Regions from separate parts of the Paenibacillus sp. sgz302148 genome, predicted to be linked through region 1. Evidence: riboswitches for the same ligand, from Rfam matches in the RefSeq annotation. Region 1 holds a riboswitch; the other holds the start of a gene.
What was found. Region 1 has a riboswitch for cobalamin ahead of AC0LWM_RS26505 (S-layer homology domain-containing protein). Riboswitches for the same ligand answer to the same signal wherever they lie in the genome.

Region 1 (10,493 bases):
GCTGGAGGAGCAGCACGGAAGCCAGATTGAGTACCTGCTGCTGCCCTCCGGAAAGCTCATGCGTCCCTTTGTGCAGCCATGGCCCGAGGCCGAAGAAATGCGCCATCTCCGCAACGCGCGTCCGCATCGCTTGCGGGGATACGGCCATATTTTCCAAACCGAACACAAGCTCATGCCGCACCTGGTCGACGACGATCTGGTTTTCCGGGTGCTGCATGACCATGCCGATCCGCTGCGACAGCTCCCGCTCTTCGTAATCGGCCAGCGACTTGCCGCCGAATAGCACCTCGCCTTGCTTTTGGCCGACCGGCTCCAGCTCCCGTTTCAAATGCCGCAGCAGCGTCGTTTTGCCGCTGCCCGTCGGGCCGCACAATACGACGAACTCGCCTGTGTCTATGGAAAGAGTGATATCCTTTAATGTCGCTTCCGTCTCGTACGGATAATGAAAGGTCAATCCCCGGACCTCAAGCTGCGCTCCGCCGGGAACTTGACCACCACCTTGGCTTTTGCTTTGGCTACTTTGGCTTTGACTTTCTTGACGCTGGCTATCTTGGACTTCGCTATCTTGGACTTCGCTACCTTGACTTAGGCTCCCTTGACTTAACCTCTCTTGGCGTTGGCTACCTTGGCTTTGACTAGCTTGATGTTGACTCCCCTGGCCTTGGTTCCCTTGACTCAAGCTCTCTTGACGTTGGCTACCTAGGCCTCGGCTATCGTGGTTCCGACTCCCTTGACTATCTTGGCCTTCGCTACCCTGGCTTTCACTACCTTGGCTCACAAGGCTCTCTTCGCTACCGAGAATCCCTTGACTTCCCATGATTCCACGGCTCTCTTCTTTCCCTTGACTCTCGTGGCTTCCTCGGCTCGCCTCAATCGACTCTGCCATGCCGGCTGTGTCACCTTCAACATCTCCGGCCGCATTCCCGTGGCCTGCTGCTCGAGTCCCAACGCGATGACCGGTTTGTTCCCTATACTGCTTTACACGCTTCTCCTCCACCTGCGCCATCGCAGCTCCTCCTTCCCGTCCAATACGGCCGGCACAAGCGCGAACCACCCGAACGCCGCGAGGACAAGCCATTCCGCCCCCTGCGGCACAATCGCTTCCATACGCGGATATACGGTCAGCCTGCCGTACCCGAGGCTCCAGCCGACGATGCAGCACGTGCACGCCGCCGCCAGTTGCGCCAACACGAGCCAATCCCGCCGCCGCATGGCGTACAAATAATAAGCGCTTCGCTCCCCCGTGCCATATCCGCGCGCGTTCATCGAATCGGCCGTTTGCACCGCGTCCTCTAGCGACCAAGTAAGCAGCATTTGCATCAGCTTCATGCCGTCCTTAACCCGTTTGCCAAGCTTCCCGGAATGGACGGTGATCCCCCGCGTCCGCTGTACAAGACTCAGCTGCTGCAGCCTGCGGCGCAGCTTCGGCACGAACCCGGCGGCCATCGCCACCAGCAGCGCCCCTTTCGGGAAAAAACGCGAGAACATGTACATGAACTTCTGCTGCGTCACGACCAAATTGTAGGAAACGAAAACCGTCAGCACGAGCATCAGCGACAACGCCATCGTCGCTCCGTAGACGATCGCCTCCAGCGTCACCGGCTGGTCGAACAAATAAAACAGCATATGCCTGCCGCGATGCGTGACGAGCGCGTTTACCGCAACGATAAACAGCCCGAATATTACGTAATACCGCAACCATTTGCGCAGCTCCTTGCCGCGGTCCTGCATGAAGTTGACCAGCGCCGCAATGCCCCAGCCCACCAGCAAAAATACCGGGTGAAACAGCAGCATGCCGAGCACCGCCATCCCGGCGTAATATACGAAGCATACGAACGGATGCAGCGCCCGGAAGCCGGTTCCCGCCATCAGTCTTTGCTCTCCTTTGTCCCCGTGTCCTCCGACACGTAAATCCATTCCAGCCGGTCGCCCGGCGCTAGCTTGAACGTCCCCGCGCTATCCGACGGATAATCCCCGTTCACGCGATATTTCCAGCCGCTGGTCGGGCCATCGTCGAATTCATAAACGTTGTCGATCCCTTCAACGTACAAAAATACGCCGCTGCCCCGATATTCCATCTGGATTTTGTTCGCCCGCACCACTCTTTTCAGCACGTCAAAAGCGGTGTCGTCTTTCTCCAGAGCAACCTCCGTCTCAGCCAAAATTGTGCCGGCATCGGCATTTCCGACGATACTGACCGAAACCGACTGTTTCTTCTCGTTCTCCGCACCCGATGTTCCGCCGGAAGCTCCGCCCGTTGCGCCTGACCCACCTTTATTCGAGCCACTGCCGGCTCCTTCGCCGCCAGCCGGCTTCCCGCCGCCGGTAGGCTTCCCGCTTTCGTTCCCCTTCGCTGCACCGTTCGAACCTGCACTGCCGGACACCCCGCCTTGACCGCTTTGTGCCCCGGAGCCTTTGCCCGTACTACCGCCGTTCGAGCCGGTCGTCTTCCCGCCGTTGCCCGAAGCTGCCGTATCGCCGCTGCTCTCGCCTGCTGCCGCGTTATCGCCGCCGGTTCCGTTCACCGTACCCGATCCCGCGCCGCCGCCCTGGCCGCTGCCTTCACTTCCTCCTGCCGGGCCACCTCCGTCCGCAGCGCCGCTTCCGCCGTCACCGGACGAACCGCTTGCATCTCCGGCCGAACCTGATCCCTGTACCCCAGAGCCAACCGAGGCAGCGCCTCCTGCACCGTTATTGCCCGACTCCGCGCCAACATCGCCATGTACCCCGTCTGAACCGGACGCTTCATCGCCCGCAGTATGTCCTGAAGCTCCTGCTTCTTGACGCTCGCCGCCCGCCTCGATGCCGTCTCCTGTCGCCTGACCGCAACCCGCGGCCAAAGCTACCGCCGCCAGAAGCTGCAAGCCAAGCAGCAGCCTGCCCATTCGACCTGTCATAACCTTCTCTCCAATCATTCGCTCGCACACTTTATTCAGCACTATTGTACCATCCGCCTGCGAATCAAGGTACGAAAAATGCCATAATGGATTGTACGCGGCTTCATACTGCACATTTCATTAAAATCACGCAGGGCTCCCCGCGACAGCGAACGGCCCAAGCAAACCACCGACACGAATCACGGCTAGTCAGCCTTGCCTTAGATCAATGGAAGAAGAGTCCCTGCGATTGCAGAGACTCCCCTATTTGCACTCCATGCCGGCTCAACTATTGCCCGGATTACTGATTCGATTATGCCGCTTGAAGCAGCGCATAAGCTCGGATAGCGACTACCGCCGCCACTTCCCGCGTAACGAGGCCTTTCGGATCGAAGTAACCGTTATTGCCCGTCATCAGCCCTGCGCCGTATACGGCTGCGATCGCTCCTTGTCCTTGCTCCGACGCTTTGCCCGCGTCCTTGATCGCCGCTGCATCAACCGCCACATCCAGCTTCAGCGCATTCGCCAGCATGATCGCCATTTGCTCGCGCGTAATCGACGCTTCCGGCGCAAACGACGTGGCCGACACGCCTTTTACGATGCCCGCCGTCTTCGCCGCTTCCACATAACCCGCATACCATGCTTTGCCGTCCACATCCGTGAACGATGCCGCCGTGTCTGCCGGCGTCAGCCCGAATAACCGGGCCAGCGTTGCGGCAAATTCCGCACGCGTTAAGCTCGTTTGCGGTGCGAACGTGTCGTCGCCATCCTGCACGCCGCGAAGAATGCCCAGCTCGCGTGCTTTCGTTACCGCGTCGGCCGCCCAAGCGGATATGTCCGCCGCATCGGCATACTCGCCTGCAACTTTAAGCTCTTGCGCCGCGCGGATAAAGGCCGGAGCCGCTTTGTCCTGATAGCCGGTTACGGCAATCGTATATGCGCCTTCCGCCACGCCACCTTCAAACTTCGCTACGCCGTTACTATCGACCGTCGCCCGTTTGCCGCCGATTTCGACGACTGCGCCTTCCGCGGCGACAGCGTCACCGAATCCGTTTTTCTCCCATTCGTATGCTTTCTTCGTGACTTTGACCGTAAACGATTGGCCCGGCTTTGGTTGCTCAGGCGATACGGCCACTGCGTCCACGATGCTCATATTCGAGTAGAAGTAAACGAGTTGATCTCCGTCTTGCAAGTCGTAGTCGGCTACGCTGACCATCGGCACATCCCAGGCGCCGTCGCGCTTCACGATAACCTGCCAGCCGTCATAGCCGCCGAATTTGCCGTTGTCGATGCCGCCCACGGAATCGACAATCTTGCCGTATTGCGTATCTTTCACATGGTACTTCACGTTAGCGCCCTTCAGCACTTGCTCCAGCGCATCCAGCGCGTTTGCCGCTTTGGCCGATCCTGCCGTTACCGGCGCTTGGTCGCCCTCCACGCGAACGGTTACCGCGCTTACTGCATCGCGCACCTTCAACTGCGTGTGGTCGCGAACGACCGAAGGCGCTTTGCCGTCTTGATAGCCGGACACCTCAACTGCGTATTCTCCGGCGATCGGCGCACGGTCGAACTTCGCCGTACCTGTCGCATCCGTCACCGCGTGGAAAGGCCCTACCTTCACCTGCGCGCCGACAGCCGGCGATACGACAAGCTTGTTCGCCGTCCAGTCGAACGATTCTTGCTGCACCTTCACGGTGAACGCCTGCCCCGCGCGCGGCGCAACCGGCTTCACTTCGATGCTGTTGATCAGCTTCGTATTGTCTCCGCTATAATATACTTTAACGATATCGCCTTGCCGAATTTCGTAATCGGCGATGCCGCGATCCGGCGAGATCCAAGCTCCTTCGCGCTTCACGGCGAACATCCAGCCGTCGTACCCGCCGAACTTGCCGTTGTCGACGCCGCCGATGCCTTTCAGCAGCTTGCCGAATTGCGGGTGCGTGTCCACGACATAGTCGACCTTGCTTGCTTTTAATACCTGCTCTACCGCATCCAAAGCAACGATGCCTTGAGCTTGGCCTTGCGCAACCGTGGCGCTTAATCCTTCGATTTCAACCGTTGCCGCAACTTTGCTTTGCAGCTTCTGGAACAACGCCGGCTTGCCTTGTGCATAACGGTCGTATGCCGTCATCGCTTGCAGCGCCTGAAGCGTGGACATGCCGTTCGTGCCGCCGTCCGCGACGTGCGCGAATCCGCCGTCCGCCTGGCGGAACGACAGCACGTTCGCAAGCACGCTGCCGCTTGCTTTCACGAACGCTTTGTCCGACGCCGGATCAATGCCGAGCGTCGCCAGCGCGATCACGACCTGCGATGCGCCTTCGCTGCCGCTGCCGAACCCGCCGTCCGATTGCTGTTTGCCGGAGAGCCATGCAAGCGCTTCGTCGATAGCCGTTTTCACTTCCGGCTGATCTTTGTGAGGTGCAAGCGCCGTCAGCGCCATTGCCGTCACGTCGACATCGCTGGCTCCGCCCGTCAGCAGCAGCGACCAGCCTTCCTTAGCGATGCGATGCTCCAAGATCCACTTCACCAGCTTCGCCTTCGCCTTGTCGTAGCCGGCATAGCTGCCGCTGTCCAGGGCGAGCAGCGCGAAGATCGGGCCGTTCGTGCCTTGGACCTCCAGCTTGGAGTGAGCGGCGATTTCCGCGATCAGATCGATTTTTGCATCCGTCAGCGCCTCAGGATTGCCGCCAACCGCTTTCACCGCAATCGCGATGCGCGCCAGATCCGTTACTTTAGCGGCATTGCCATGACTCGCTTGAACCGCCGCCTCGGTAGCCGCCAAATAGCTGTCCGGCACCGCAACACCCGCGCGAGCAAGCGCAAACGCACCCCAGTCGGATTGCTCCTTGGCGCCTTCAACAAGCTTGGCCGCTGCCGCGATTTCCGCCGACAAATCCCGTTTGGCCGCAGCATCAACAACGTCCGCCTTATCGCCGGTACCGCCCTCTGCAGCGGAAGCGATGCCAATCGAACCCGCCGCCAGCTGTACAACGATCATCAGGCTTAGCGCAAGACGCACCCAGCCCCATTTTAACCACTTCGTTCTTCTCATTGCCCGTACCCTCTCCCTTGTTCCATATCATTTTCATGCTTTGACATGCAAGCGTCCGTCCGGTGCCAACAAAAAAACATCCCCTGACGAACGGCCGTCGCCCCTTCCAATCTTCCGTTGCCGGTCAATCGGAATAATGGGCAACCGCCATCCCGTCTACGGAGATGTTGGGTTTGCGCGCATACGGCCATGCGAGCGCCATCGATCTTATTCGCACGAAGCAAGCAAATCCCCAAAAGCGGTATCGTCACCGACACCGTTTGCTTGACAACCACGCCTCATCGACTGCGCCTCCGCTTATGCGGAAGCCGCTGAACACCACCTATCCTCCGTAGGTTTACCGGTGCCGACAGAATAGGCAGTTCTCCTGGCTCTTGGATCGCCGCGTTATGCCGCCTTCCCGGCGCGCTTCAAGCGCCAGTGGCTTCATGGCCTAACACTCCCCAATTACAGTGGCGGGACCGCGCCGGCTTAAACCGGACTTCCCTTTTAAGCTAGCTTCTCAGCCAGCACCTATTCCCCTGAACATGTTCAATTCATCTTGTTATTGTAGCAGCGATTCGAAAACGTGTCCACTGATCCCCATGCCGTAACCGCTACCTTTTTACCTTTTATACTAGATGGACGATCCGAACCAGCTTGTCGCCGGCATCCACTTTAATGATATGATGCTTGGCATCGTAACATACCTTCCCCGACCCGACCTCTGCATTCGGATCGGCTCCGAGCGAGTAGAACAAATCGTCGGCCAGCGCCTCCATGACTTCCTTCTTCTCGGCTTCGCCCAGCGCTTCCCATTCCTCCGGCTCCATCTCGAAAAAACGGTAGCTGTCCGCGATGCCCTCCACTGCTTCCGTCAGCTCCCGCAATATATCGTTATATTCCCTTCCGAATTTTACGCCCATCGATTCGCCGCCCCTTTTGGATTCCAAATCTGCAAGATACCGAATTTTCCAGCTTTTTCGGCTTTTGCTCGTGAACATCATTGTACCATACCGCATCCCGAAATTACCAAGGGCGAACTATCAACTTCGGGTGCCTAATATCCGATAGTATTAGTGATGGAGTGTAGAATTCTTAAACTTTTTGTATCGTTTTGTCGAAATACTATACATAGAAAGCTTTCATTTCAATTCGTGGACGGGGTGTATTATGGAAAAGTCAACTGTTATCGGGGTCGGGTTAGGATTAATCGCGGTCGTGCTCGGGATGTTCTTGAAGCACGCGCCTATCATCAATTTGGTTAACAACCCCGCCGCTTATGTCATCATTCTTGTCGGCACCGCCGCCTCCTTGTTTATCGGATTTCCGATGTCGGAAATCAAAAAGTTTCCGAAGCTGATCAAAATCGCTTTTACGCAGCAGAAGCTGCTGCCGAAGCAGGAAATTATCCGCCTGTTCATGGAATGGGCGACAACGACGCGCCGCGAAGGTCTGCTGGCGCTGGAGAGCAAGCTTGACGAAATTCAAGACCCGTTCCTGCGCAACGGCATGCGGATGATTATTGACGGCAACGACCAGGACCTTGTCCGCGACGTGCTCATGGAAGATATCGCGGCTACGGAAGAACGCCACCGCTCCGGCGCGCTGATCTTCTCCCAGGCCGGCATGTACGCTCCGACGCTCGGGGTACTCGGCGCGGTTATCGGTCTGATCGCGGCATTATCGGACATGAGCGATATGGCCAAACTGTCGCAAGCGATCGCTGCCGCTTTCGTCGCAACGCTGCTCGGTATTTTCACCGGTTACGTGCTGTGGCATCCGCTCGCAAACAAGATGAAGCGTCTGTCCAAACGCGAAGTGGAAATCCGCCTCATGATGGTCGAAGGCTTGCTATCCATTCAATCCGGCGTATCGACGATTGCCATCAACCAAAAATTATCCGTATTCCTTACTCCGACAGAACGTGCAAAGATGGGCGAGAAGGAGGGAACGAACGGTGAGCAAAAAGAGTAGACACGAACCTCACGAAGAACACGCCGACGAAACCTGGCTGATTCCATATGCCGACTTGCTTACGCTTCTCCTGGCGTTGTTCATCGTCTTGTTCGCGTCCAGCTCGGTCGACTCCAAAAAGTTTCAGGACCTGAGCCGCGCCTTCAGCCTCGCGCTGAATTCGGGAACCGGCGTCCTGGAGAATACGTCGATCATCAGCAATAGCAACGAGCTGGAGCGCAAGCGCAAGGACAACGACGACGGCAAGACGAAGCGGAACAAAGCGAACGAAGCGTTGGCGGAGAAAATCCGCAAGGAGCAAGAAGATTTCGAGAAGCTCAAGAAGAAGCTCGACCAATATATCAAGGACAACGGTCTGACGACCCAGCTTGAAACGAAGCTTAACCAATCCGAATTGAAGATTACGATCAGCGATACGGCATTATTCGCTTCCGGCAGCGCGAGCGTGAAGCCGGACTCGCGTACGCTTGCGGTAACGATATCCAACATGCTGCAGCCGTTTCCGGATTACGAGGTCGTTGTTGCGGGACATACCGACAACCAGCCGATCCGTACGAAGGAATTCGAGTCGAACTGGGATTTGAGCTCCAAGCGGGCGCTCAACTTTATGAAAATATTGCTGTCGAATCCGAGCCTCGATCCAAAAATGTTCAGCAACATCGGCTATGGGGAATACCACCCTGTCGATTCGAACGAAACGGATATCGGCCGCGCCAAAAACCGCCGCGTCGAGGTGTCCATCATCCGGAAATTTAAGGACCCTTCTACCGAGTCGACGATGTCGGCAAGCGGACAATAGAAAGCCTGGGGCATGCCCCGGGCTTTTTTGTTGTTCCGGCATGCTGCCGGTAGGCCTGAATGAACACCTATCCGCTTCGGCCGAACTGGCCTCGATAATTGCCTAAGTTATTCACAAGGAAACGCAACAAAGGAGAAGGGCTGCCTATCCCCTTCTCCTTTGACCGTTGATATTCGTTTTTATTTGCCTAGCAAAATCCGCGTATACGGCGAGTCGATCGGCAGCATGATGACCGGCTCTCCCTTAAACGTCGTCACGTAGCTGTCCAGCGTCCGGTACAGCTTGTAGAACTCCGGATTTTTGCCGTAAGCTTCGTTGTAAATCCGGGCTGCTTCCTGCTCGCCCTCGGCGACGATTTTCTTCGCGTCAGATTCGGCCTGGGCGATCAGTTCGACCGCCGTCCGGTCGGCTTTGGACGTAATTTTGCGCGACTCCTCATCACCCTCGGACAGATATCGGGCCGCGATCGATTGCCGGTCGGAAATCATCCGATTGTACACGCTTTGCTTGTTGCCTTCCGGCAGGTCGGTCCGCTTGATGCGCACGTCGATGATTTCGATGCCGTAGTTGTCTTTTTCCAGCGCGTCGCGCACGTCCTTCGTAATCTCGTCGGTCAGGTTGCCGCGCTGCGTATTCTCGCTGATGATGCTGCTGTAGTCGATTTCGGACAGTTTGCGGCGCACGGTGTTGTACACCGCCTCGTCGATCCGCTTCTGGCCGGAGCTGACCGATTGGGCGGTCCGCAAAAACTGCTGCGAGTTTTTGATCCGCCAGACGGTGTAGTTGTCGACGATAATCGGTTTCTTATCCTTCGTCAGGATCGACGTTGGGTTGCTGTCATAGACCATTTGGTACTTCGGTAGCGAAGTAACGTTTTCGATAAACGGAATTTTGAAGCTGAGACCCGGTTCTTCGATGACGCGCACCGCTTCGCCGAACTTCAGCACAACCTTGTATTCCCCTTCGTTCACGACAAAGGCGGACGAGAAAAATATAATTGCGGCAGCCACGAGACCGAGGATGCTCAGAACCCATTTCTTCATTTCGCACCGCCTCCAGTTCCAGGTGTACCCGTGCCTGCGCCCTGTCCTGCGCCGGGACGAAGCAGCTCATTGATCGGCAAATATTTGACCGTATCGCCGGACGAGTCGGAAATGAATATTTTCGCGTTCGGCAGCACTTTCTCGAGCGTCTCGATAATGAGCCGTTCTTGGGTGACCGCCGGGTTTTTCATGTATTCCGTATAAATGGCGTTAAACTTGGCGACGTCCCCTTGCGCGTTCAATACCCGGGATTGCTTCTGTCCCTGTGCGTTCTCCAGCAAAGCTTGCGCTTCGCCGCGCGCTTTCGGGATGCGGTCGTTTTCGTATTTCATCGCGTTGTTGATCTTCGTGTTCTTCTCCTCGCGCGCGTTCGTCACTTCCTTGAACGCATCCTGCACCTGTCCGCCCGGCGGCTCGATGTCTTGGAATTTGATGTCGACGATCTGGATGCCCGTTTCATATTTCGTCTGCAGCTCCAGCAGCTTTTCGCGCACCTTGCTCTGAATGTCCGTTTTCCCGTCCGTAATCGCATAATCCAGCTTGGAGGCGCCGATCACCGAACGGATCGATGCTGCCGCGGAGTTGCGCAGGAACGTCTCCGGGTCGTCGATATTGTACAAATAATCGCGAATGTTGCTGATCCGCCACTGTACGACGGCATCCGCCGAAACGATGTTCTCGTCGCCGGTAATCATCAGCGCTTCTTCGTCGACCGGAACCTCCTGGCCGTTCTGCTCGCGGTAGCCGATATGGATACGCTGCGTCAG
Region 2 (10,493 bases), on a different contig from region 1:
CATTTTCATGACATCCAGCGCGACGAAGACGGGCGATCGGTTCATTCATTTGCTCAACTTGGACGGCTTCGACAAGAAACTGCATGTATACGAGGAAGGCAAACGCCTCTTCGGAGGGCGTGAATTGGAGCTGCAAGCCAAGGACGGCGTCATGCTTCCGGTGAACGTAACGATCGGCGACGTGCGGATCGTTTATTCGACGGCGGAAGTCGGCGAGATTGCCGACGGCTCGATCACGTTCCGCCTCACGCAGAGCAGGGACATCATCGCCCTGCAATCGGGAAGAACCGTCGCGCCAAGCGATGAATACGATTTTGACACGTTTGGCGGCACAACTTATATTTACTCGCGCAAGCACGCGAAGGTCGACGACAAGTTGACCGTTCGTTTTAATACGCTATAAAGTTCAAAACACCGCAGATCAGCTCCGAACGGAGCGGAGAATTGCGGTGTTTTTTGATATGAGGGACAAGACCTGATAAAACGAGGGGCGCTCAATGCACGTATTCGCCGATAAACTGAGATACTTCGCGGTCATACCCCGACGGATCGGTTTGAATGGCCAATCCGTGCCCTGCCCCGGGTACAACGAACAATTTTTTCGGTGTCGGGCACGTTTCGAAAAGCTTATATACCATATCCGTAGGGACAAACGAATCTTCACTGCCATGAATAAACAAAATCGGTATTTTTGATTTTTTGACCTGTTCGAGCGCCGAAGCTTCACCGAAAAAATACCCCGCACGCAGCTTGGTTACGAGACTGGTCGTCTGAATAAAAGGAAACGAAGGGAGGCGGTACATTCGCTTCAATTGGTAAGTCAACTCATCTTTAACGGAGGTGTAACCGCAATCTTCAACGATCGCTTTGACGTTCGGCGGCAATTGCTCGCCGCTGGTCATGAGTACCGTGGCCCCTCCCATAGAAACGCCATGGAGCACGATTTGTGCGCTGTCGCCGGTCTCCTCGATGATTTTGCCGATCCATCGCAAAATATCTTTACGTTCCGGCCAGCCGAAGCCGATGTAGTTTCCTTCGCTTTTTCCATGGCCGCGCGCATCCGGCAGAAGTACGTTAAAGCCCAGCTCTTCGACATATACTTGGGCGAAAATGCCCATCTGGTCACCGCTTCCGGAGTAACCGTGCGCCAGAATGGCCGTACGTTCCGTCGGTTGCTTGGCAGGCAAATAATAGGCATGAAGCTTTAACCCGTCATGGGACGTAATGGTCCATTCCGATATATTTTGCCGATGCCACCATGTATTCATATTTTCAAACGTGTTTATCGCGGTTTCGTCAATATCCAAATCCGGATTGCCTTTTAGGAAGTTTTTTTCGTCGCGTGCGATCGCAAGGTGGTAAAAATAAAAGCTGGCGGCCGTAATAACGATCAACAGAAGCAGTGCGAGGAATGTGATAAACGACACAGACATGCTGCAGCCCCCTTACTCATAAGATGAAAAAATCCATGGGAAGATCGGTTGTTGCGCATCAATCGTTTTTTTAGCATTTCTCATGAAAGCATCTTTATCCATCTTTCCAAAATGAAACCGTTGGAAGATGAAATAACCTATTTTATGCATAAACGGCGTCATCCATGATTTTTGTGCGATCGATTGATTGGCCGATACAAATAAAAGGCGCCTTCATCGAAGGCGCCCGCTCTAATATTAAAAATCAAAATTGTCCGGATCCGGACCAACGCGAAGGTTTTCGTTCAAGCTGTCGATCCGGGCGACATCGTCCGGAGTTAACGCAAAATCGAAGATGGACGCATTTTCAACGATCCGGTTCTCATGAACGGACTTCGGAATCGTTACGACCCCATGCTGTAAATCCCAACGTAAAATGATTTGGGCGACCGATTTTCCGTATTTAGCCGCAATTTCCGTCAAGACCGGATGATCCAGCAGCTGGCCTTGCATAAGCGGAGACCAAGCTTCCAGCTGAATTCCTTGTTCCTTGCAAAATTGACGCAGTTCTTGCTGCGTTAAGCGTGGATGGAATTCAACCTGGTTCACCATCGGTTTGATGCTGCCGCTGCGGATGATGTCTTGAAGATGATGGATTTGAAAATTGCTGACCCCGATCGCTCTGACCCGTCCCTCGCGATATAACGTTTCGAGCGCTCTCCACGCTTCTTCATACTTGCCCTTCACCGGCCAATGGATCAAATACAAATCAAGATAGTCCAATCCCAGTTTCTTCAAGCTTGTTTCGTAGGCGGCTATCGTCGATTCGTAACCTAAATCGGCATTCCATACTTTCGACGTAATGAACAGATCTTCCCTGGATATATTGTGCAGAGCGATAGCTTCGCGAATACCTTGGCCGACGCTTCGTTCATTTTCGTAAATCGCCGCCGTATCGATACTGCGGTAACCGTGCTTGACGGCCAATTGAACGGCCTGCACCAATTGGTCTCCTTCCTCGACCTTAAAAACGCCGAGCCCAAAACCGGGCATTTTGACTCCATTGTTGAGCGTTACCGTATCTTGTACATGTTGAATCATTGTGATGTACCTCCTGTTATGATGAGTATTTTCTGTTATTTGCAAGCTTTTATCCGTTCTGCAAGCTAGCATTTCTCGGGCATGCTTCATTCATCCGACGCGTAGATGACTTTCGTTCCAAAGCGACTGCCCAGCCTGTTAATAAGACGGCTCCACCGACCATCAAAGCGCCAACCCAGGTCGTATGAATCAAACCAACGGATTCGGTTACCCTTCCGCCCAGATAAGCTCCGATTGCGATGCCTGCGTTGAATGCGGCAATGTTGACGGCGGACGCAACGTCCTTGGCATTCGGGGCGAAACGTTCCGCCAGCATGACGACATACACCTGCAATCCCGGCACGTTCATAAACGCGAACAAGCCCATGAAGAAAACGGTGATTAAGCCTGCAGTTTTATATGGCAATGTGAACATCAGCAATAGGAGCACGACGGCCTGCACCGCGAACATATAGAACAGTGCTGTAATCGGCCGGCGGTTGGAGGCTTTTCCTCCGATCATATTGCCGATGGCGATGGCAATTCCATAAAGAAGCAGGATAACGGCAATCGTATTGTCGCCAAATCCGGTTATATCGTGCAGCAGCGGGGATAAATAGGTAAAGACGACAAACGTTCCGCCATATCCCAAGGCCGTAATCGAAAAAGCAAGCAGCAAGCGTCCGTTCGTGATCAGCTTCACTTGCTCGCGAATCGGGGTTTTCGTTCCTTGACGCAAATTCGAGGAAACGAGTATCCCGTTGGCGATCAACGCTACGATGCCGACGGCGACGATAGCGGCAAAAGCGATCCGCCAGCCGAACTGTTGCCCAAGGAATGTTCCCAAGGGCACTCCGGTTACCGTAGCGATCGTAAGTCCGGAGAACATGATCGATATGGCGCTTGCCCTTCGATGCTCCGGCACGAGATCGGCGGCGATCGTGGAGCCGATCGACATGAAGATGCCGTGCGCCAGCGCGGATATTACGCGTGCGACAAGCAGAATGGCAATGCCGCCTGCCGTCATGGCCATCAAATTGCCGGCGATAAATACCAGCATGATCCATAGCAGCAATGTTTTGCGCGAGACGCTTGATGTAATTGAAGTCAATACAGGGGCTCCGAAGGTTACCCCCAGTGCATATAAAGTAACGGTCAATCCCGAAGTCGTGACCGATATGTTGAAGTCTCGGGCGATCAAAGGAAGCAGCCCGACACTAATGAATTCGGTAGTTCCTATCGCAAAGGCGCTGATCGCCAATGCCAGAAGAGCCAAGTTGCTCTTTCGTGTCTCTGTTGTTCCCATCATTTCACCCCTGCAATGTTGTCATGTCCGGCCGGTAAATGCTATTATCAAGTATTCGACCCGTATTGAAAAGTACGCACTTTGAAGTAATATAGGCACTTAAAAGTGACTAATAGCGAGGGGAGAGCGATCCCGGTGAAGAAGAAATATAACATTTCAGTCGAAGCGACACTCGAGGTAATCGGCGGGAAGTGGAAATGCGTTATTCTCTGCCATTTAACATACGGAAAAAAAAGAACCAGCGATTTTAAACGCCTCATGCCGAACATCACGCAAAAAATGCTCACCCAGCAGCTGAGAGAGCTGGAGCAGGACGGTATCGTAAACCGGATCAGCTACAATCAAGTGCCTCCGAAGGTGGAATACGAGCTGAGCGAATACGGATGGAGCTTGAAGTCGATTTTGGATTCCTTGTGCGCTTGGGGAGAGCGTCACATCATCAAAGAATACGGAGATAAATTCGCCGTTTTGGAGGATAATGTGTTGAATCATAAGGTAGAGGAAGCGGAACCCGCCGGCAAGAACGGTTAAAGGGTAAAAAATTTTAGGTCGAAGAAGCGGAGTTAGTGTATAGCAAATTTTTGCCGAAGGAAGCGTAGGGCGATCCGATTAAAGTGAAGCAGAGAAAGTGGAAGTTAGGGGAGACGGTGACGGCGGTCGCTGCGGCGGGATTGTTCGTGGAATTGCTGCGCGAGGACCGAATCAGTCATCGGAACAGTATGACCGGGGAATTCCGAAGTCGTTTACGATTTTGGCGAGGAAACATTAAGCTCGTCTTGGGTACAATAGAACGCCGCAGCGAACAGCGAATGGACTCTTGCTGTTGCTGCGGCGTTCTTTGCCTGCTAATCGTTATTGCCGGCCCGGCATCCGAGGTCCGGGCCGGGAAGCGCGCTTGCATCGATCGCTTCCTCGGCTTCGGTTTGAGCGTAAGCGATCAGCGTTACGCCATAGCCGAGCTGCTGCGAAAATTTGTCCTCGAGCTGCCGAATTTCTTCAACTAACGATTTGTGTTCGTTCAGTTCGGCGATTTTATACTTTTGCGCTGTCGTCATTGATATGCCACTCCGCTTCCGAAAGACCGGCCGGTTTCGCCGAAGCGGATCCGATGCCGGTTTTCATCCCAATGTTCAGCTTTCCCGAAATGGAAAGACGTTGTCTATTGTGCCCCGAATAAGAAGCGGGCATACGGGCCGGCGCGAAGCGACGACAGTTCGCTGTTATGAAACAGCTCGTGAACGGCAGCTTCCTAAAGCTGCGCTCTCATCTCGTGCGCACAGCATACCATCGCTTTGAGCGAAGCGATCGTTTCGTCGATGCCGCGGGTTTTCAGGCCGCAATCCGGGTTGATCCAGAACCGCTCCGCAGGCAGGACGCGCAGCGCGCGCTTCACCATCGAGGACATCTCGTCCTGATGCGGCACACGCGGGCTATGAATATCGTACACGCCGAGTCCGATGCCTTTGTCGTACGTGTTCGACTCGAACGATTCGATCAGCTCGCCGTGGCTGCGCGAAGTTTCGATCGAGATCACGTCGGCGTCCAAGGCGCTGATGGCGTCGATAATGTCGTGGAATTCGCAATAGCACATATGCGTATGGATTTGTGTTGTGTCTTGTACCGTGGAAGTGCTGATCCGGAATGCCTTCACCGACCAGTCCAGATAAGCGTCCCAATCGCGGCGCTTGAGCGGCAGCCCTTCACGCAGCGCCGGTTCGTCGACCTGAATCATCTCGATGCCTGCACGCTCCAGCGCTTCGACCTCTTCACGCAGCGCAAGGGCGATTTGGTACGCAACCTCCTTGCGAGAGATGTCGTCGCGAACGAACGACCAGTTCAATACGGTAATCGGACCGGTCAGCATCCCTTTAACCGGCTTCTTCGTGAGCGATTGGGCGTATACTGTCTCATCGACCGTCATCGGTTCCAGGAACGAAACGTCGCCGTAAATGACCGGCGGTTTCACGCAGCGGGAGCCGTACGATTGCACCCAGCCGTTCTGGGTGAAGGCAAAGCCGCCGAGCTTCTCGCCGAAAAATTCAACCATGTCCGTCCGCTCGAATTCGCCGTGGACGAGTACGTCCAGTCCGATTTCCTCCTGAATGTCGATCCACTTGCGGATTTGCTCCTTGATGAACGCTTCGTACGTGTGCTTGTCAAGCTCGCCTTTGCGCCACTTCAGCCGCGCCTGGCGCACCTCCGCCGTTTGCGGGAAGCTGCCGATCGTCGTCGTCGGCAGCGCCGGCAGCCGCCACTTCGCCTGCTGCAGCGCTTGCCGCTCCGCAAACGCCGTCTTGCGCACGCTGGCCGCTTCCGCCGCCGCCGCATCGGTGCCGCTGCCGCTGCGCGCCGGCGATGCCGCCAGCTTCGCTACGGCGTCAGCGCTGCGCCGTACCGCCGCCGCGACGACGGCATCCCCGCCATGCAGCGCCTCGCCGAGCACCGCGATCTCGTCCAGCTTCTCTTCGGCGAAGGCGAGCGCGCCCAGCAGCACCGGGTCCAGCTTCGATTCGCCGCGTACGCTGACCGGCGAATGCAGCAGGCTGCAGGACGGCTGCACGACGACGCGGTCGACGCCGACGAGAGCCGTCAGCTCGCGGGCGAGCTTCAGCTTCGCGGACAAGTCGGAGCGCCAAATGTTGCGGCCGTCGACGATGCCCGCGAACAGCAGCTTGCCGGCCGGCAGGCCGTGCGTGCGCAGCGCTTCCAGGTTGCCTTCGAGGCCATGCACGAAGTCCAGACCGATTGCATCAACCGGCAAATTCGATACTTCGCTATAGTATTCGACGGAATCGAAGTACGTCTGCAGCAGGATGCGCAGCTGCGGCGCGGCTTGTTTCAGTCGCGCATAAACGGCGCTAATCAGCTCGATGTCCGATGTTGTCACGGTGGACGTAACGAGCGAAGGCTCGTCGATTTGTACCCACTTCACGCCTTCTTGCTGAAGCTCGGTCAACAGTTGAACGTATGCCGGAACGATGCGATCCAGCAGCGCGGTGAACGAAGCCGGCGAATATCCTTTGGACAGCTTCAGGAACGTATACGGTCCGACGATCACCGGCTTGCCTTCGATGCCAAGCTCGCGCTTCGCTTCGCGGTACGCTTCGAGCGGACGGTTGTGCGTCAGCGCGAATACGGCGTCGTCCGCGATTTCCGGCACGATGTAGTGGTAGTTCGTATTGAACCATTTCGTCATTTCGCAGGCGGTCGCTTCGGCATTGCCGCGCGCCATCGCGAAATATACGCTCAGCGGAACGGCTCCGCCGCTATGCTTGAAACGGCTCGGCACAAGGCCGAACATGGCCGAGTGATCGAGGATGTGGTCGTAATAGCTGAAGTCGCCGACCGGGATAAGTCCGATCCCGTGTTTTTGCTGCACGCGCAAGTTGCTCAAGCGCAGCTGCTGCATTTGCTGCTCGAAAGCGTGAGCCTCGACCTTGCCTGCCCAGAACGCCTCCAGCAGCTTTTTCCATTCCCGGTTTTCGCCGATTCTCGGATATCCCGAATTGCTGTTCAAAATAGTTGCCATCGTAAAATTCCTCCCCATGAATGTTCGTCTTCAGCATCGCAAATTCGCAATAATTCGCAGTTAATTCATACGTCAAACGCAAAAAAGAGCATCTTCAACTGTTCCTTCGTTCCAACACGAAAAATAGGAATAGCTAAAAATGCCCCAGATGTCGTCCACAAAAAACGTTCCGAGCGCTTCCGCCACACCTCCCTATACTCCGTAGGTTCGCAGTGTTAGATATTCAGGCAGGTCTCCTGGCTATGGGATCGACGCCGGGCAGCAACCTTCCCAGCCGCGTTAGCGGCCAGTGGCATGGATAAATGCTGCCGACTACTCCAATACAGTGGCGGGACCGCGCCGGATTCTCACCGGGCTTCCCTTTTAAGCCTAAAGAGCGGGCGATAAAGCTCGCTTCGGTAGGCACCTGAATTCCGCAATATGCAATTGAACTTGATTTGATAATCATACACAAGGGTGAATAGTTATGCAAGACATTTTTAAGAGGGAAGAATAGTCGGAATTGATTGCCAAAAAAATCGTGCCGTTCGTTCAAATTGTAGTTGAAAAATATAACCGTTTTAAATAATATAAAGTTAAAGCCCTTTAACTTTTATGATAATTATCAGGACATCAGGGCGATTCGCACACAATTTTGTGTGTAGTTTGTGTAGGTAGTAGTTTGTGTGTAGTTTGTGTAGAATGATGGTGGATGACGTTTTAATGATTATGAAAAGGAGGTGGTCGTCCACTAAAGTTAAAGCGATTAAACTTTTGTTTTGGGTTATTAAGTGATCCGGAAGAGGGGAATGGTGGAATGAAGAAACGGAAAGGCCGGCGGGAAGGGTTAATCTTTTATGCCTTCATTATGCCTTGGCTGATCGGATTTATCGTATTTGCGCTGTACCCGGTCATGGCTTCATTGTTCTACAGCTTTACCGATTACGATATCATTCACGCGCCTAAATTTATCGGGTTGGACAATTACACCGAGCTGTTCCGCGACGAATTGTTCTGGAAATCCGTTTCCGCGACGCTCAAGTATACGCTGATCGGCGTGCCTGTCCAATTGATCCTGTCGCTCCTGTTCGCTTTGCTGCTCAATCAGAAGGTGCCGCTGCGCGGATTTTTCCGGACGGCGATGTATTTTCCGAGCATGGTGTCGGGCGTGGCGATGTCGCTCTTATGGTTCTGGGTGTTCAATCCGCAGATCGGCTTGTTTAATTACATCATCTCGCTGTTCGGCGGCAAAGGGCCGTTATGGCTGCTTGATGAAAATTACGCCATCTGGGCCTTGATCATGATGTCGTTATGGACGGTTGGCGGCGGCATGATCATTTTCCTGGCGGGTCTGCAGGGCGTGCCGGCAAGTTTGGTAGAAGCGGCAAAACTGGACGGCGCGGGAAGATGGAAGACCTTCTTAAACGTCACGATCCCGATGATCTCGCCGGTGCTGCTGTTTCAGCTCATCATGGGCGTCATCGATTCGTTTCAAGTGTTCACCCAGGCCTATGTCATGACGCAAGGCGGGCCGAACTATTCGACTTGGTTTTACGTATACAACCTATATGTCAGCGCGTTCCGCGACTACCGGATGGGTTATTCGTCGGCGATGGCCTGGATTTTGCTTGTCGTCGTCATGCTGATCACTTATTTCATCATGAAATTGTCGAATCGCTACGTGCACTACGAAGGAGGGCGTACGGGATGAGTTCAGCCGCAGTTCAAGCCGTCCCGAAGCGAAGGGCGAAGCCCGACGCCATGGGGATTGTCAGCACCGTCTCGCTAGTCGTCTTAACCGTTCTGATGCTGCTGCCCGTATTTTTTATGGTCACGACGGCTCTGAAATCGCAGAGGGAGATGCTGCAATTTCCGCCTACGCTCCTTCCTGAATCTTGGCAATGGCATAACTTCGCCGAAATTTTCGATGCGATTTCGTTCGGAACGCTGTATAAGAACAGTTTGATCATCGCCGTATTGTCCGTCCTCGGCACGGTGCTGTCTTCCTCCATTGCGGCGTTCGGGTTCGCGCGTTACCGGGCCAAAGGGAAAGACTTCCTCTTCCTGCTCATGCTGAGCACGATGATGCTTCCTTATCCGGCGATCATGATTCCGCAGTTTATCATCTTCTCCGAGATCGGCTGGATGGATTCGTATTTGCCGATTGTCGTGCCGGCCTTTTTCGGCTCGGCGTACAACATTTTTTTGCTGAAGCAATTTTTCGCGACACTGCCCGACGAACTGTTCGACGCAGGCCGAATCGACGGCTGCAACGAATTCCGGATGTACTGGAACATCGCGCTGCCGTTGTCCGGCGCGGCGCTTGCGACGGTGGCGATCTTCGCCTTCATCTACAGCTGGAACGACCTGCTTACGCCGGTGCTGTATTTAAGCTCGGACGACATGTTTACGCTGCCGGTCGGCATGGCAACGCTTACGTCCTCCAAGTTCCGGATTACGCCTTGGAATTGGCTGATGGCGGCTTCTTGTCTGGCGGTGCTGCCGATCGTCGCGCTGTTCGCGGTGGCCCAGAAGCGTTTTGTCGAAGGCATTGTTCTGACAGGGATCAAATAAGATCATTACCTTTTTGGGAGGGTTTTTGTTCATGAAACAGGGGAAAACGTTATTCGGTATGTTGTTATCGGTTTTACTCGTATTCACCTTGGTGCTGTCAGCTTGCGGAAAAAGCGGAGAAAGCGGAAGCGACGAAAAGGTGACGATCACGCACTATACGATCGATTCGCCGGACAGAACTTACGTCGAGAAGCTGATTCCCGATTTTGAAAAAGCGCATCCGAACATTAAAGTCAAAGTGGAAAAAGTCCCTTACGAGCAGTTCGACTCCAAGCTGCAAACGCTGATCGCCGGCAACAAATCGCCTGACGTAACGAGCCACTGGGGCTATGGCGGATTTATGGAATACTACAACAAAGGCATGCTGAGCGATTTGACCGAAATCATGAATGCGGACGGCTTCAAAGCGTCGGATTACAATATTCCGGACAACGTGATGGACATCTATAAGGTGGACGGCAAGACGTACGGCATTCCGATGAACAGCTACGTCACGCTGATGTTGTTCAACAAGGACATGTTCGACAAAGCAGGTGTCGCATACCCGCCGACCGATTATGAAGATACGAGCTGGACGTTCGACAAGATGGTGGAGGATGCCAAGAAGCTGACG

Region 2: another riboswitch for cobalamin. It lies ahead of metE (5-methyltetrahydropteroyltriglutamate--homocysteine S-methyltransferase); the one in region 1 lies ahead of AC0LWM_RS26505 (S-layer homology domain-containing protein).

Annotation. Positions count from the first base shown of each region.
Region 1 covers NZ_JBVYOJ010000021.1:121,140-131,632, reverse strand. The annotation lists partial or broken gene AC0LWM_RS26520 (energy-coupling factor ABC transporter ATP-binding protein) at 1-1,006, opposite strand, end outside; gene AC0LWM_RS26515 (energy-coupling factor transporter transmembrane component T) at 979-1,917, opposite strand; gene AC0LWM_RS26510 (DUF4430 domain-containing protein) at 1,869-2,897, opposite strand; gene AC0LWM_RS26505 (S-layer homology domain-containing protein) at 3,190-5,928, opposite strand; cobalamin riboswitch at 6,269-6,460, opposite strand; gene AC0LWM_RS26500 (hypothetical protein) at 6,540-6,833, opposite strand; gene motA (flagellar motor stator protein MotA) at 7,081-7,884, shown strand; gene motB (flagellar motor protein MotB) at 7,868-8,683, shown strand; gene hflC (protease modulator HflC) at 8,863-9,726, opposite strand; gene hflK (FtsH protease activity modulator HflK) at 9,723-10,493, opposite strand, start outside.
Region 2 covers NZ_JBVYOJ010000005.1:139,209-149,701, reverse strand. The annotation lists gene AC0LWM_RS09425 (beta-galactosidase) at 1-403, shown strand, start outside; gene AC0LWM_RS09420 (alpha/beta hydrolase) at 495-1,433, opposite strand; gene AC0LWM_RS09415 (aldo/keto reductase) at 1,671-2,513, opposite strand; gene AC0LWM_RS09410 (MFS transporter) at 2,563-3,798, opposite strand; gene AC0LWM_RS09405 (winged helix-turn-helix transcriptional regulator) at 3,934-4,329, shown strand; gene AC0LWM_RS09400 (hypothetical protein) at 4,644-4,853, opposite strand; gene metE (5-methyltetrahydropteroyltriglutamate--homocysteine S-methyltransferase) at 5,048-7,327, opposite strand; cobalamin riboswitch at 7,537-7,752, opposite strand; gene AC0LWM_RS09390 (carbohydrate ABC transporter permease) at 8,124-9,017, shown strand; gene AC0LWM_RS09385 (carbohydrate ABC transporter permease) at 9,014-9,880, shown strand; gene AC0LWM_RS09380 (ABC transporter substrate-binding protein) at 9,912-10,493, shown strand, end outside.